DNA from 3 places in the Spongiibacter taiwanensis genome. Region 1 is predicted to be linked to each of the others. Evidence: predicted binding sites of a transcription regulator. Region 1 holds the regulator's gene; each other region holds the start of a gene.
The links. The regulator LexA, encoded in region 1, represses DNA repair genes until DNA is damaged. The targets are predictions, from matches to a motif close to ACTGTNTNTANANACAGT.
Positions count from the first base shown of each region.

Region 2: the regulator LexA is predicted to act here: its motif matches at 2,392-2,409, upstream of NCG89_RS00110 (YebG family protein).
Region 3: the regulator LexA is predicted to act here: its motif matches at 2,110-2,127, upstream of dinB (DNA polymerase IV).

Region 1 is NZ_CP098455.1:357,219-361,388, reverse strand. Features, by position in the region: gene topA (type I DNA topoisomerase) at 1-795, shown strand, start outside; gene NCG89_RS01840 (hypothetical protein) at 813-1,298, shown strand; gene NCG89_RS01835 (hypothetical protein) at 1,503-1,787, shown strand; gene NCG89_RS01830 (hypothetical protein) at 1,811-2,299, opposite strand; gene lexA (transcriptional repressor LexA) at 2,299-2,901, opposite strand; gene NCG89_RS01820 (DUF6763 family protein) at 3,109-3,426, opposite strand; gene NCG89_RS01815 (mechanosensitive ion channel family protein) at 3,691-4,170, shown strand, end outside.
Region 2 is NZ_CP098455.1:23,949-28,118, reverse strand. Features, by position in the region: gene NCG89_RS00115 (metallophosphoesterase) at 1-1,955, opposite strand, end outside; gene NCG89_RS00110 (YebG family protein) at 2,443-2,727, shown strand; gene NCG89_RS00105 (hypothetical protein) at 2,977-3,810, shown strand; gene NCG89_RS00100 (efflux RND transporter permease subunit) at 3,825-4,170, opposite strand, start outside.
Region 3 is NZ_CP098455.1:784,831-789,000, forward strand. Features, by position in the region: gene trxC (thioredoxin TrxC) at 1-261, opposite strand, end outside; gene NCG89_RS03805 (hypothetical protein) at 605-1,144, opposite strand; gene NCG89_RS03810 (DUF1244 domain-containing protein) at 1,317-1,607, shown strand; gene NCG89_RS03815 (hypothetical protein) at 1,621-2,022, opposite strand; gene dinB (DNA polymerase IV) at 2,159-3,232, shown strand; gene NCG89_RS03825 (esterase-like activity of phytase family protein) at 3,293-4,170, opposite strand, start outside.

The sequences.
Region 1 (4,170 bases):
AGCACCGGGGTATTTCTGGGTTGTTCGGGATACGCATTGCCGCCCAAGGAGCGTTGCAAGCAAACAATCAATCTCGTTCCCGGTGAAGAGTTCGTCAGCATCGATAGCGAAGATGACGAGGCGGAATCCAAGGTACTGCGCAGCAAGCACCGCTGCAAGATCTGCAATGCCGCCATGGAAAGCTACCTGATTGATGAAGGTCGCAAGTTGCATATCTGTGGCAACAACCCCGATTGTGCCGGCTTTGAAATTGAGAAGGGCGCCTTCAAAATCAAGGGCTATGAAGGACCGACCATCGAATGCGACAAGTGCGGGTCGGAAATGCAATTGAAGACCGGTCGTTTCGGCAAGTATTTTGGCTGTACCAGCGAAAGCTGTAAAAACACCCGGAAGTTGCTCAAGAACGGCGAGCCCGCGCCGCCGAAGATGGATCCGGTCGACATGCCCGAACTCCAGTGCGAGAAAGTCGACGACCACTACGTCCTGCGCGACGGTGCTTCGGGGCTGTTTCTGGCCGCCAGTGGCTTCCCGCGTAATCGGGAGACCCGCGCGCCCTTGGTGAAGGAGATTCTTCCTCACAAGGCCGAGATTGATCCTAAGTACACTTTCTTGTTCTCTGCGCCGGTGCAGGATGACGAGGGCAGGGACACGGTTATTCGCTACAGCCGCAAGAGCAAAGAGCAGTATGTCCAGTCTGAAGTCGACGGTAAGCCATCGGGCTGGTCGGCCTTTTACGAGGGTGGCAAATGGCAGGTGCGGGATAAAAACGCCAAAGCCAAAAAGTCGGCCAAGTAACCGGAGGGACACGCGCAATGAGAGAGTCCTATCGCGGGCAGTGCAATCTGCATACCCATTTTGCCAAGCAGTTTCTCGCCGCCCTTGCAGAGGAGGGCGGCGCCCACTGGGGTGGCCATTACCCCAGGGCGATGGCCGATGCGGTGGTTTGGCAATTACAGCTGGCCTACCGCGCCCACCTTGCCGATATGATCACCCAACAGCCTAAATTTCCTCAGCAATTGCCTGCCGGAAATTACTTTGCCCGGGATTTTGAAGGCCGAGAGATGCCGCCGGAAATCGTGGAGCTGGCCGACCGGGAGCGCCACACCGCTTGGCTCAAGGCCATGGTGAGCGAGACTTTTATCAATGCGCCGGGCGCGGTAATGACGGCGGAAGTTTCTGGTCTGATCGCCCGGGACAGCCTGGCCACCCACTCCCGCGACGTGGATGAGTTGCAACAGTGGTACGACGAATTGCTCAGTATCATCAATCGCCACCGGGCGACGCTGATGGAGTACTGAGGGTCGCAAAATCGAGGTGCCGCGCACCGCTGCGCCTGACCGCCATCACCATCTTTCCTTGCCTGTCCCCCGTCAGTGGGCGTAGTCTGAAAGCAGCGCGTGTAAGCCAAGTGCCACGCCGCCCATTTTGCAGGCCAGCAAAATTAGCAGCGTTGCAATGCCATTTGGTACACTACCGGCTACGGCGCCTGATGAGGGGCCTCAATGACCAAGGAATCGTTTGTGCTGTCATATCTTGAATTGGTGGAATTAGCGAACGGCGATATCGTCCTGCAGAAAGCAGAGAGTGACGAGAAGCCCTTGCTTGTAATCCAGTTTTCCGACGAAACTCGGCGTCATATCACCGGATCTTGCCTGGAGGTAGCCCGCGCTATGGTTCAGGCAGGGCTTGAAGCCGCTGCGGTGATGGACGATGAGGCGGCCTTGAACGCCGAGGAAGAAGACGAAGTCGACACCCTCGACATGGACACATCAAAGACCCTGCATTAATTACCAATGGGTGCCGGGCGTCATTACGCCATTCGAATAATCAGGCACTCTGCACTGCCCGCCCGGGCGGCATCTGACAACAATTTCTGCTGAGCGCTGCTGAGCGTCTCGCTAACCAGCAAGGCAACGGTATGGCTGCGGCCTGTTTCCAGCGCCCTGGCAGCGATTTGGCAAAGATTGTCGTTCTGGGCAACCACCTGAAGAATTCGCTGGCCTCTGAGGCTGCTGCCGGCGTCGAGCAGGGGTTTCAGGGGGCGAGGTCCAACCCAGCATACCCAGCGTTGATCCGAGCTACCGCTCAACTCCAGCAACACTCCGGCAAGCAGGGCTTTGGCCATATGGCTGTTGCCTGTCAATTTGATTTCGTTCAGACCGCTGGCCTGGTCCAGCATGTTGGCTTCATCTGGCTTGCTAGACTCGCGCCGCTCTGGACGGGGCGCGCTGAGGGCAGCACTGCTGTTGGTGTTGGCGTGATCTTGATACAAAGACAGCTGTTCAATGTTAGACATCATTAATTCCCCCGGCGCAGTACGCCAACACTGAGCCCTTCGATAGCAAAATCCTGCTCACGCAGGTCTACTTCAATGGGCGCGTAGTCATCGTTCTCGGCAATCAGGCTGATCTGATACTTGTTCTTGTGCTGCTTGAAGCGTTTTACCGTTACTTCATCATCAATGCGCGCCACCACAATCTGGCCGTTCAGCGCGGTGTTACAACGGTGCACGGCCAGTAAGTCGTCATTGAAAATACCGATGTTGATCATGCTGTCGCCGCGAACACGAAGAAAGTAGTCCGCGCTGGGAGAAAAGATCGAAGCGGGCATATCGCAGTAATCTTCAATATTTTGCTCTGCCAGAATGGGGTTACCCGCTGCAACCCGGCCAATGATAGGAATGCCCTGTGACTCCGGCAGGCGAATGCCCCGGGAGGCGCCGGCAATAATTTCGATTGCTCCCTTTCTGGCCAGGGCCTTGAGGTGCTCTTCGGCAGCATTGGCTGAGCGAAAGCCGAGTTCCCTGGCGATATCGGCCCGGGTGGGTGGGTAGCCAGTGTCATCAATATGGTTGCGGATAAGTTGCAGAACCTGAGCCTGTCTTGCGGTTAGCTTTTCCATATTTGCGCTGTCTCGGTATCTGGTTATCTATACAGTACCTGTGAGTATATACAGTAATCACAGGTGTGCAACCTTCTTTTTGCGACAAGCACTACAGCAAGCTGGAGGCGAGTTGCTGCGTGGGATGGCAAGGGGTGCTGGCGATGAAAACAGCGCGGCAGGCCCGCCGAAGATGGCGGGAGCAGGGAGGGAGAGTCGGGGCCTTACTCAGTAATCGTCGAGAATCCCGTTAATGACGTCGGACTCGATTTCATTGAGCGGGCTGGTCCACGTTTCTGGAACAATGGTGTCGTCCCAATCGCGGAAGTCGTCGTCGCTCAACTCAAAGGCGTTGCGCCAATCTTCCGGTTCTTCAATGGCTTCCAGTGTCAGCTGACGCCAGCTCTCGCTGTCGTATTCGCACAGCTCGCCATCAATGAGCTGAGCATCGACTGTGCCCATATCGTCGATGGCAACCACCTCAAATACCTGTCCCATCTCAAGTTCTTTGTACCAGCGTCCTACCTGTGGTCTTACAGCGGCCATATTGTTTCCTCCAACATGCGAGCCTGAACTAACGCTAACACAGCTACTGTGTTAGCCGAGTCTGTATTTTCCCGAGGTGCTTCGATGCTAATACCCAAAAGACAAAAAGCGTGAATTCGCTTTATTTACACCTGTTATTTTTGTGTATGGGTCAAACTTAATCTTCCTGTCCCAAAAAAGTAATGGGTTTTTTAGGCTGGTTTTTTATATATTTGCCACCCTTAGTAAGCAATCTGAATAACCGGGCAGCGGAGGTAGCAGGGCATGTTGCAGCAGTGGTGGGCCGAATATCAGCCAGAACAGTATCCCTGGATGGGCGAGGTCATTATCGCGGTGCTGGTCGTGTTGAGCGCCAATCTGCTGTTGAGCGCTTTTTTGCGACGCCTGGCGGTGCGATTTGCCCGAACCCACAACCTGTGGGACGACTCCTTGCTGGAAGCCAGCCGCCGGCCTTTGATCCTCATGCTCTGGGCGGTGGGCGCGAGCTACGTGTTGGAGGTGGTGGGCAATTCCACCGATGCTGAAATTTTCCCGCTGCTGTCCTCGGCTCGTGCAATGGGGGTGGTCCTGATTCTGGCCTGGTTCCTGGTGTCGCTGGTGCGTCAGGTCGAGCGGCGCCTGCTGTCGGACGAATACCGCAACGCCGATGAGCCGGTCGATCAAACCACGGTGATGGCGCTGGGCAAGCTGGTGCGCAGCACGGTGATCATCGTGGCCAGCCTCATGGTGCTGCAAAACCTCGGG
Region 2 (4,170 bases), 330 kb from region 1:
CCCCCCTCCTTCACCCCAAGCGGATCGGCACTGCTGTCAAATTGCCATACCGTGGTTTTTTCGTCGTCTTCGCAGGCATTAAGCCGTTTATCAGAATCCAGGTGCAAGCACTCTGCCGTGCGGTGCCTGGCGTAGACATCGAGACTCTGCCACGCCTCGGACAGGAAGGTCGCATCACGCGCTGCCAGATCGGGAAAAAACTGCGAGAGGTTTTGCGCTGGCCCTTTTTGCAAAACCAGTTTCAGCGCGAATTCGGAATCCGGATTATCCTTTTCAACAACGCGCCATTGAGCCTGAGCCTGCTGCATTTGCAGGAGCTCTTCCCGAGTCACCTCAATAGAATAAAAACTGGTAAAACCGGGAGTATCAGAAGGTTGCCGTTCTACGGAAATAGCCCGATGAAAGTCCTCTTGAGTCAAGGTGCCTGGCAACCAACGATCTGCCTCATTGACCGTATTGGGTGCCAGCATGACCGCATCGGCATTGTGGTGGTACATGGCCGCCCGCGCCGCCAGATCCACAATATCATTTCCCACCGGGAAGTTTTCAGATAACGCAATTTCAAGGCGGGCATCGGGCGCATAGCGAGCCATGATTGCGTTTATCCCCACGGCAACCTCATCATCCACGCCTGCAATGCTTCTAACATCGATGTTCTGAATATCATGGGAGGCTATCTGACGATTATTCAGCAAGTATTGCAGCCGGATATCGGTCAGCCCATCGGCATAAAAATCCGGCTGAATCACCAGGCGACTACCCTCCAACTCAACGGCACTGACACCTTGATGAGAGTGGCCGCCTAATGCCAGGTCGATGCCCGGATTATCCTGCAAGAGACGGGTGTCCAAGGTACGACCAAGATGGCTCAGCATCACCAGAACATCGACTTGATCGCGATACTGATACACCGCCCCAGCGGCGATCTGCTGCCAGTGCCAGTTCATTTCAACATCGGGCAGAAAATCTGGAATTGGCGCGTCTTCCAAGGGCTCATCCAACTCGTTCCAGGGCACGGAGGTCATCCCAAAAAAGCCAACCTTGAGGCAGCCAACCTGAAGAGCAACAAAGTCGCGACCCGCATAGCCCTCATCCTCGCCGCGATAAAGGCTGTTGCTGGACAAAACCAAGGCCTGAGGGTCGTTGGTATGTGCCAACAACTGGTCACTCCCCCAGGCAAAGTCGTGGTTACCAACCACTCTGACGTCAAAGGCCATCAGCCTGGTCACCTCTACAGTTGCGGCCCCTTCGGAGTTAATTTCAGCCACGCTGCCTTTTTCAAAGTCGTCCCCACCATTGGTAAAAATAGTGTAAGGCGACTCCAGTGCCGCCTGATCACGGTAGTACTTGATTCGGCTGAAGAGCTGGTCGGCGGTACCGTAACGCGCATGCAGATCGGCAACATGGACAAAGCGCAACTCTTGTTGGGCCTCCTCTGCCTGGCAATCAGGCCCGATAGCGCCATCGACCACCAGAGGCTCCAGCTCGACTACAGCGTAACGGCCAAGCTCTGTGATGCTCGCCTCAACAGCCCCCGACTCCACTACAGAGCTCAGCAGGGGGCGCCATCCTTTCGCCTCTTGCCGTGCAATCACCAGGCGACGATCAGCCCCAAACTGCTCAGGTAGAACCATTCTCAAACGTGAGGGTGTTCGAAGTTGAGTGTTGACTGGCGCCAGGGTAATCGCTGTTGAGAAAGCACTTTCCTGCGCATCCGTTACGCTGACCTGCAACTCAAGTTCTTCAAGCAGCGCGTACTCATCCAGAACGAGCTCTCCCTGGCCGTCAGCAAAAACCACGCTACGCTCCAAACCCGGGGAGACAACAAAACGCTCCGGGCCATTCTTTGACCCCGAGCTGCCACCGCCACCACAAGAAATAAAAATGACCGACAGCGACAAAATCGCGAGTAACTTCAGGTGGTACTGCGTCAGCAAGCTGACAGTGGCATTCATGGGCGCTGACTCCTGAGAACTAATACAAAGCGCCTTGCACTGCGCTTTAATTCCTACGTTATGTGAACTAGATCACAAAAATGCAACAATCACAAATCCCAGCCGCAGCACTACCCGAACACTTCAACGTCGACCGGGAGATGGCGCGAAGGGAACCTTGCGCCGGGTCAGCAGGAAGGACACGTGTCCAAAATTATGTTCATAGCAAAGCGTCAATACACAGCAGTTAATGAACAAGGCAGCCTGAGGCACCAAGCCTGAAGACCGAAGCCGTCAGGATAAGCGTGGTTACTTACAGGTTTTCAGAACCACCCGATAGCAGGGTTTCGAATGGGAAGTGCTAAATTTCAGCGCAAGCTGTCGTTAAAAATTTTGCAGCTGCGGAGCACTGGCCGCCTTCCCTGCGTCACCCTTGCACAACGCCGCAAACCGATATACTGTACACACATACAGTATATAAAACTCACTAAACCGACGAGGTGAAACCATGGCAGTTGTGGCCAAGTGGATGTGTGACAGGGATAACACCATGTTTGATAGCAAAAAAGAAGCCGACGAATACGACAAAATGCTGGAGCTGGGCGAGAAATTCAGTCAGCTGTTGCTGCAGCAGATTCCGGGAGTAGATGAAGCCAAGGCCGAAGAATTTGGCATTCTGCTGGCCAAGAATAAAGACCTGGTCGCCCAGGCATGCAAAGGCAAAACCGAGGCGCTGGAAGAGTTGCTCAGCCCCCAGGCCGACAACGTCCGGCCGCTGGCCAAGGAAGCCTAAGCGCCTTACAGACCACCATGGTTGGCAATTGGCAGGCGGCCGCGCCTGCCAACACCTCTATTCAGCACTTTGCTAATGCCCTGACTCCCCGGTTGTTTGGCAGCCAATTCGCCACCGCCACGGATCTGCCGCTCCGGCCTCAACACTCCTCCCCTCTGCTCGCAACGATCTTTTTACAGCTTCAATTGATATTGAAATCAATTATAATTTAATCTCGCCACGTTAGCTCACTCGAATAAGGAAAACACTATGGGTCGTATGCCACCAGAGGTTCTCGCCCACGAACTAAACCTTGCCTGGCAACATGTTTTTACCTGGGGCAGTTGGGCCATTGTGCTGATTATGGTCGTGATTGCGATTCGCATGGGCAAAAGGCAAGGCACCCCCTTTTATCTGCTCGCCATTATTGCTGCCGGGGTGGGTGCCTATATAGAACCCCTCTACGACGTTGCCTTTGATCTTTGGTTTTACGACGTTCACAACGGCCAGCCCGGGGCCATGTTCTCCCACTTCACCGCCTTCGGCATCGTGCAGCCCAACTGGACTCACAGTGGCTACATCATTCTCTATGCCACAGCATGCCTTTATGCCGGTCGCGCCCTATACGAAGGCCGGGTGACCCCGAAATTACTCGGCCTTATCTGGCTTGCCGAAATCACCGCATCCTGCGTTTTCGAGGTCATCGGCACCGGCGTGGATGTATACACCTACTACGGTCCCTATGTGCTGAGAATCTGGAACTACCCACTGGTGATTGGCGTATTGGAAGGCACTCAGGTCATTATCTTTACCCTGGCCGCCACCTATTTCTGGCGCAACGTGCAAAGCAAATGGGGACTGTTGGGGCTGTTGCTGATTTTCCCGGTTACCATGATGGGCGCCAACGCGGGGCTGGGCGCTCCCATTATTGTCGCGCTGCATCTTGACGACCCCAGTGCCAGCACCGGCATTATTTGGGTCGCTACTTTGTTTACCATCGCCCTGTGCGCGATCGCGGTATACGGTCTCAGCAAGATGCTGCCCCAAGGGCCCGCCCTGGTAGCGCAGACCAATCGGACGACAGTAAACCCTGTCACCACCTGAGGAGCAAATTCACCTCATCGCTGAGTCGATGGCTGCCCGCCTGGCAGCGGCGCTGACGGCGGCGCTCCCGCCGTGCTGCTGCAGGCCTTGTCCTGCAGTAATTGCAATACATAGGGGCGCCGCAGCACCAGGAAGGCGGCGGGCACAAAGTACAGCGACAGCAAGGTGGTGAGCAGCGTTCCCCCCGCCAATACGATCGCAAAGGGTGGCCAAAATCCGCCAATCGAAAGAATCAGGGGAATCAACCCCGCCACCGTAGTCACCGTGGTCGAGCCGATATGCCGGGTCAGCGCGCTGACCGTTTCGACAATCTCCGCCCGATTGCCCGCCATTGCCAAGGGCGAGTGGCGCAGCTCGGTG
Region 3 (4,170 bases), 430 kb from region 1:
GGGCTCTGTGCGCGCTGCCTCAGCCTCGAAAACCGGGGCAAAGCTGCGACATGGCCCGCACCACTGGGCCCAGAAGTCGACCACCAATGGCACCTGCTCGTGCTGGAGGAAGCGATCAAACCCGGCATCGTCCAGGGCCAGACTCTTGCCCTGAAACAATGGCGCTTTGCATTTGCCGCATTGGGGCTTATCTTGCAGCCGGTCTTGGGGAAGCCGGTTAATGGCATAGCAACCGGGGCATAAGGTCTGAACGAGGTCCATTGGCGAGTGCTTCCCGAGTCAAAAATAAATGGGCCAGCATCTACGCGTACCCGCACCAACAATGCTGCCCCGGACAAGCCGCGACGCAACACATGACGTCCGCCGCTAAGTTTTCTGGCCGAGGGCACCTCGAGTATTTCGGCAATGGCTCAGCCGACCATGTTGCCCGGCGTAGGGCCGGGCAAAAGAGAAAAGGCTTGGCAGCTGAAATCAGGAGGTGGCAGCGCCCTACTCACATCACATTGAGCGCCCTGCCACCCCGCCGTGTTTATCGGCTGCGTAGTATCGACCGCGAGGCGGATTGACGCTTGCTGACAAGCGTCGACGACCCACTGGCGAGCGATTATCCCGCGGTTTTAGCGGGCGCCTTTTTCTTGGCTGGCGCTTTTTTCTTGGCGACGGCCTTTTTGGCAGGGGCTTTTTTGGCGGGCGCCTTTTTCGCCGCGGCCTTTTTCACCGGCGTTTTCTTCGCCGCTGGTTTGGCCTTCTTATCAAACTCCTTCGCGGCATCCTTAGCTGCTTTCGCCATGGCTTTTGCCTGACGGTAGTCCTCGCGCAGCTCTTTCATTTGCTCACGCCCCATGATCATCAGCGCCTGGGCATCCAGCTCGAGCTCTTTGGCCGCCGACACCGCAGAGTGGGCACGATCAAGCTGCTTTTGCACCCGCGCATCGACATTTTTCTTGGCCTTCTGCTGCAGCTCTTTCAGCTTGTCCTGCTCGGCTTTCAGCTTTGCCTTGGCCTTATCTGCCTGATCCTTGGCTTTATCGATGGCCTTGTTGGCATCGGCCATCAACCGTTCTCTCAGCGCTTCGACCTTCTTCTCTAGCGCCTCAATTTCCTTCTTGATCAAGGCGACAGGGTCCATCTTTTTACTTGCCATCTTTGCTATCCTCTCGACATAAATTTGGCCGACGAAGTAGGCCGCTCGCTTTCAATCTTCGGACCCAGGCGGGCTGATCAATTTTTAGCCTTACCGGGGCTGGGTTAAACATAGCAAATTTTGCGGGAATGAACACAAGGTCCGGACAAAAAGCCGGGAAAGGAGAACAGGAATGACTGAAGACCAGCAAACCGCCATTGAGGCCGCCGTATTTCGCCGGCTGCTCGCGCACCTGGATGCAAACAAAGAGGTACAAAATATCGACTTGATGAACCTGGCCGGATTCTGTCGCAATTGTCTATCCAAGTGGTATGTAGCCGCCGCGGAAGAACGGGGCGAATCAGTGGACTACGAGGCGGCCAGGGAGCGGGTGTACGGAATGCCCTATTCTGAATGGAAGGCGAATTACCAGCCTGAAGCCACCCCGGAGCAACTGGCGGCCTTCAACAACAAAAAGGACTGAGCAGTCAGCGGGCTTACAGCCCGCCATTGGGGATAAAGCGATTGTCGCTGTTTTGCCGAATCCAGATCAGGGTCTCCCGCGACAGTCGCTCACCGCGCAGACGCAGGACTTTGTTGAGCGCGATCACCGGCGAAGTCTTGCCAGCCTCCCAACCGGGCAGCAGCATTTCCGCGCGGGTAAAGAAACGAATCAAGGCGACCAGGTCTTCGTTGCTGAAATCGGTCACGGCCGACTGCCATTGCTCCAAAGAAAGTTGCATGTAGTTTGCTTTGTCGCGTATTTCATCCGCGCTCAAGCGGGTCGGCAACGCCTCCAGGGCGTCCTGCTGACTGATCGCGAGACATTTCTGCAGCCACTCCCGATCAATTTCCAGCTCTGCCCGGGATGATGCCGGTGTCCAATCACTCACGCTCATGCCATTTTCCCCTTCTCGCCGACCGCCAAACACTGCCCAGATTATACGCACCCAGACCGGTGACAGCACAGGGCGCATTTGCTAAATTCTGTACGCATATACAGTACCGCAATCGGCAGGGGCGCCGCCCGAGACAATGCGAAAAATCATCCACTGCGACTGCGACAGCTTTTATGCCTCTGTTGAAATGCGCGACGACCCAAGCCTGGCGACACTGCCCCTGGCCGTCGGCGGCGCCTCGGATCGTCGCGGGGTTATTGCCACCTGCAACTACCTCGCGCGCAGCTATGGCGTGCGCTCGGCAATGCCAACGGGGCAGGCAAAAAAGCTCTGCCCTGACCTGCTTGTGATTCCCCCCTCAATGGAAAAATACCGCAGGGTCGCGCTCCAGGTTCGTCAGATATTCGCTCGCTATACCGAGCTGATCGAACCGCTATCGTTGGACGAGGCCTATCTGGACGTCAGCGACAGCGACCATTGCCAAGGCAGCGCGACGCTGATAGCCCAAGCGATTCGACGGGCCGTGGAAGCGGAAGTAGGGATTACCATTTCTGCCGGAGTGGCACCGAATAAATTTCTCGCCAAGGTGGCCAGTGACTGGAATAAACCCAATGGTCTGAAGGTGATTCGCCCCGACGAAGCAGCGACCTTTGCCGCCGCACTGCCGGTTGAACGAATTCATGGCGTTGGCAAAGTCATGGCCCGCCGCTTACACGAGGCGGGGTTGTTTACCGGTCGCGATTTGGAAGCCCTGTCACTGCCCGAACTGGTCACCCGGTACGGGCGCTTTGGTCAGCATCTTTTTCACTGCGCCAGAGGAGAAGACAACCGCCCTGTTGTTGTCAGCCGGCCACGCAAGTCGGTGAGCGTCGAACACACCTATCGGGAGGATATCGAAACCGAGGAGGCCGCCCAGATCCAGACCCAAGCCCTACTTGAAGAGCTGAAGCAGCGGCTACAGCGCAGCAATACAAATATTGACGCTATCTGTGGCGCTTTTGTAAAACTGAAAAGCCGGCATTTTCAGATTACCACGGTGGATCGTCGGGTCGATGCGGCAGTGCCACCGTCAGATGTTTATCGGGATTTACTCAGCCAGGCCTGGCAGCGGCTAAACATGCCCGTTCGACTTATCGGCCTCGGTCTTCGATTTAAAACAGAAGAGCACGACGGCAGCGGGTTTAAACAGCTGCCACTGGAATTTCAATGACACTCGGCAGCCGCACAAAAAAAGGCCCGCTAATGCGGGCCTCAACTTTCGGCAGTGATGCTAGAGAATATCACCCAAGTTCATCAGGTTGGTCTCACCATTGCTGTCTTCAACGCCGTCATTGTCGTTGACCATCAACACATCGCCATTCTTCAGCAGTGCGGTACCCTCGATTTTTTCGGTGACCAGACCACCCAGCGCCTGCATGCCTGGCAATACATCCCGGATCAGGCTCTTTGTCACCAAGTCGCCATCATTCAGGCCGGCGACACTGAAGCGGTACAAGCGTTTAATGGCGGCATCGGGACCGCCCTGGTTATCCCGTTCGATTACCATAAACTCGTCGTCACCAATGGCCGTGATTTCTGACAAGCCTACCCAGCCACCGTTTTGTGACTCGACTGCATCGAGGGGGTAGAACAGGAAGCGCCAGCTATCGCCGGCGATATCGTAAATGCCGATTCGCACATTGGTTTCGCCCTGCCAAGCCCGCTGGAAGGCGACATACAACTTACCTTCAAACTCTGCTACACCTTCAAAGCCGTTGTTACGCTGCAGCGCGTTTACCCCATCGGGCAGAGTCACTACGGCTGTGATCACCCCTTTAGCATCGGTTTTTACCAGCAAATTCTGACTCGCCACTGGACCGTCAACAAGGTTCCCAGAACCTTCAGAGGCAATCCAGAAGCCGCCATCGGCCGACTTGGCAATGCCCTCAGGATCGATATTCACCGTCTTGTCGGCGTTGATCGCCCCGGCCGGGCGAACACCAGCGGGTAAGGCTGCCAGGATGTCATTGCTATCCACCAGGTAGGTCTCTTTGTTGATCACCGCAGGGCTGCTGCTGACGTCGAGGGTAAAAATGCGGTTTTGCAGGTAGTAGCTGTCATCCACGGCGTAAACCAGTTTGCTGTTAACCGGATCAGCCGACAGGCCTG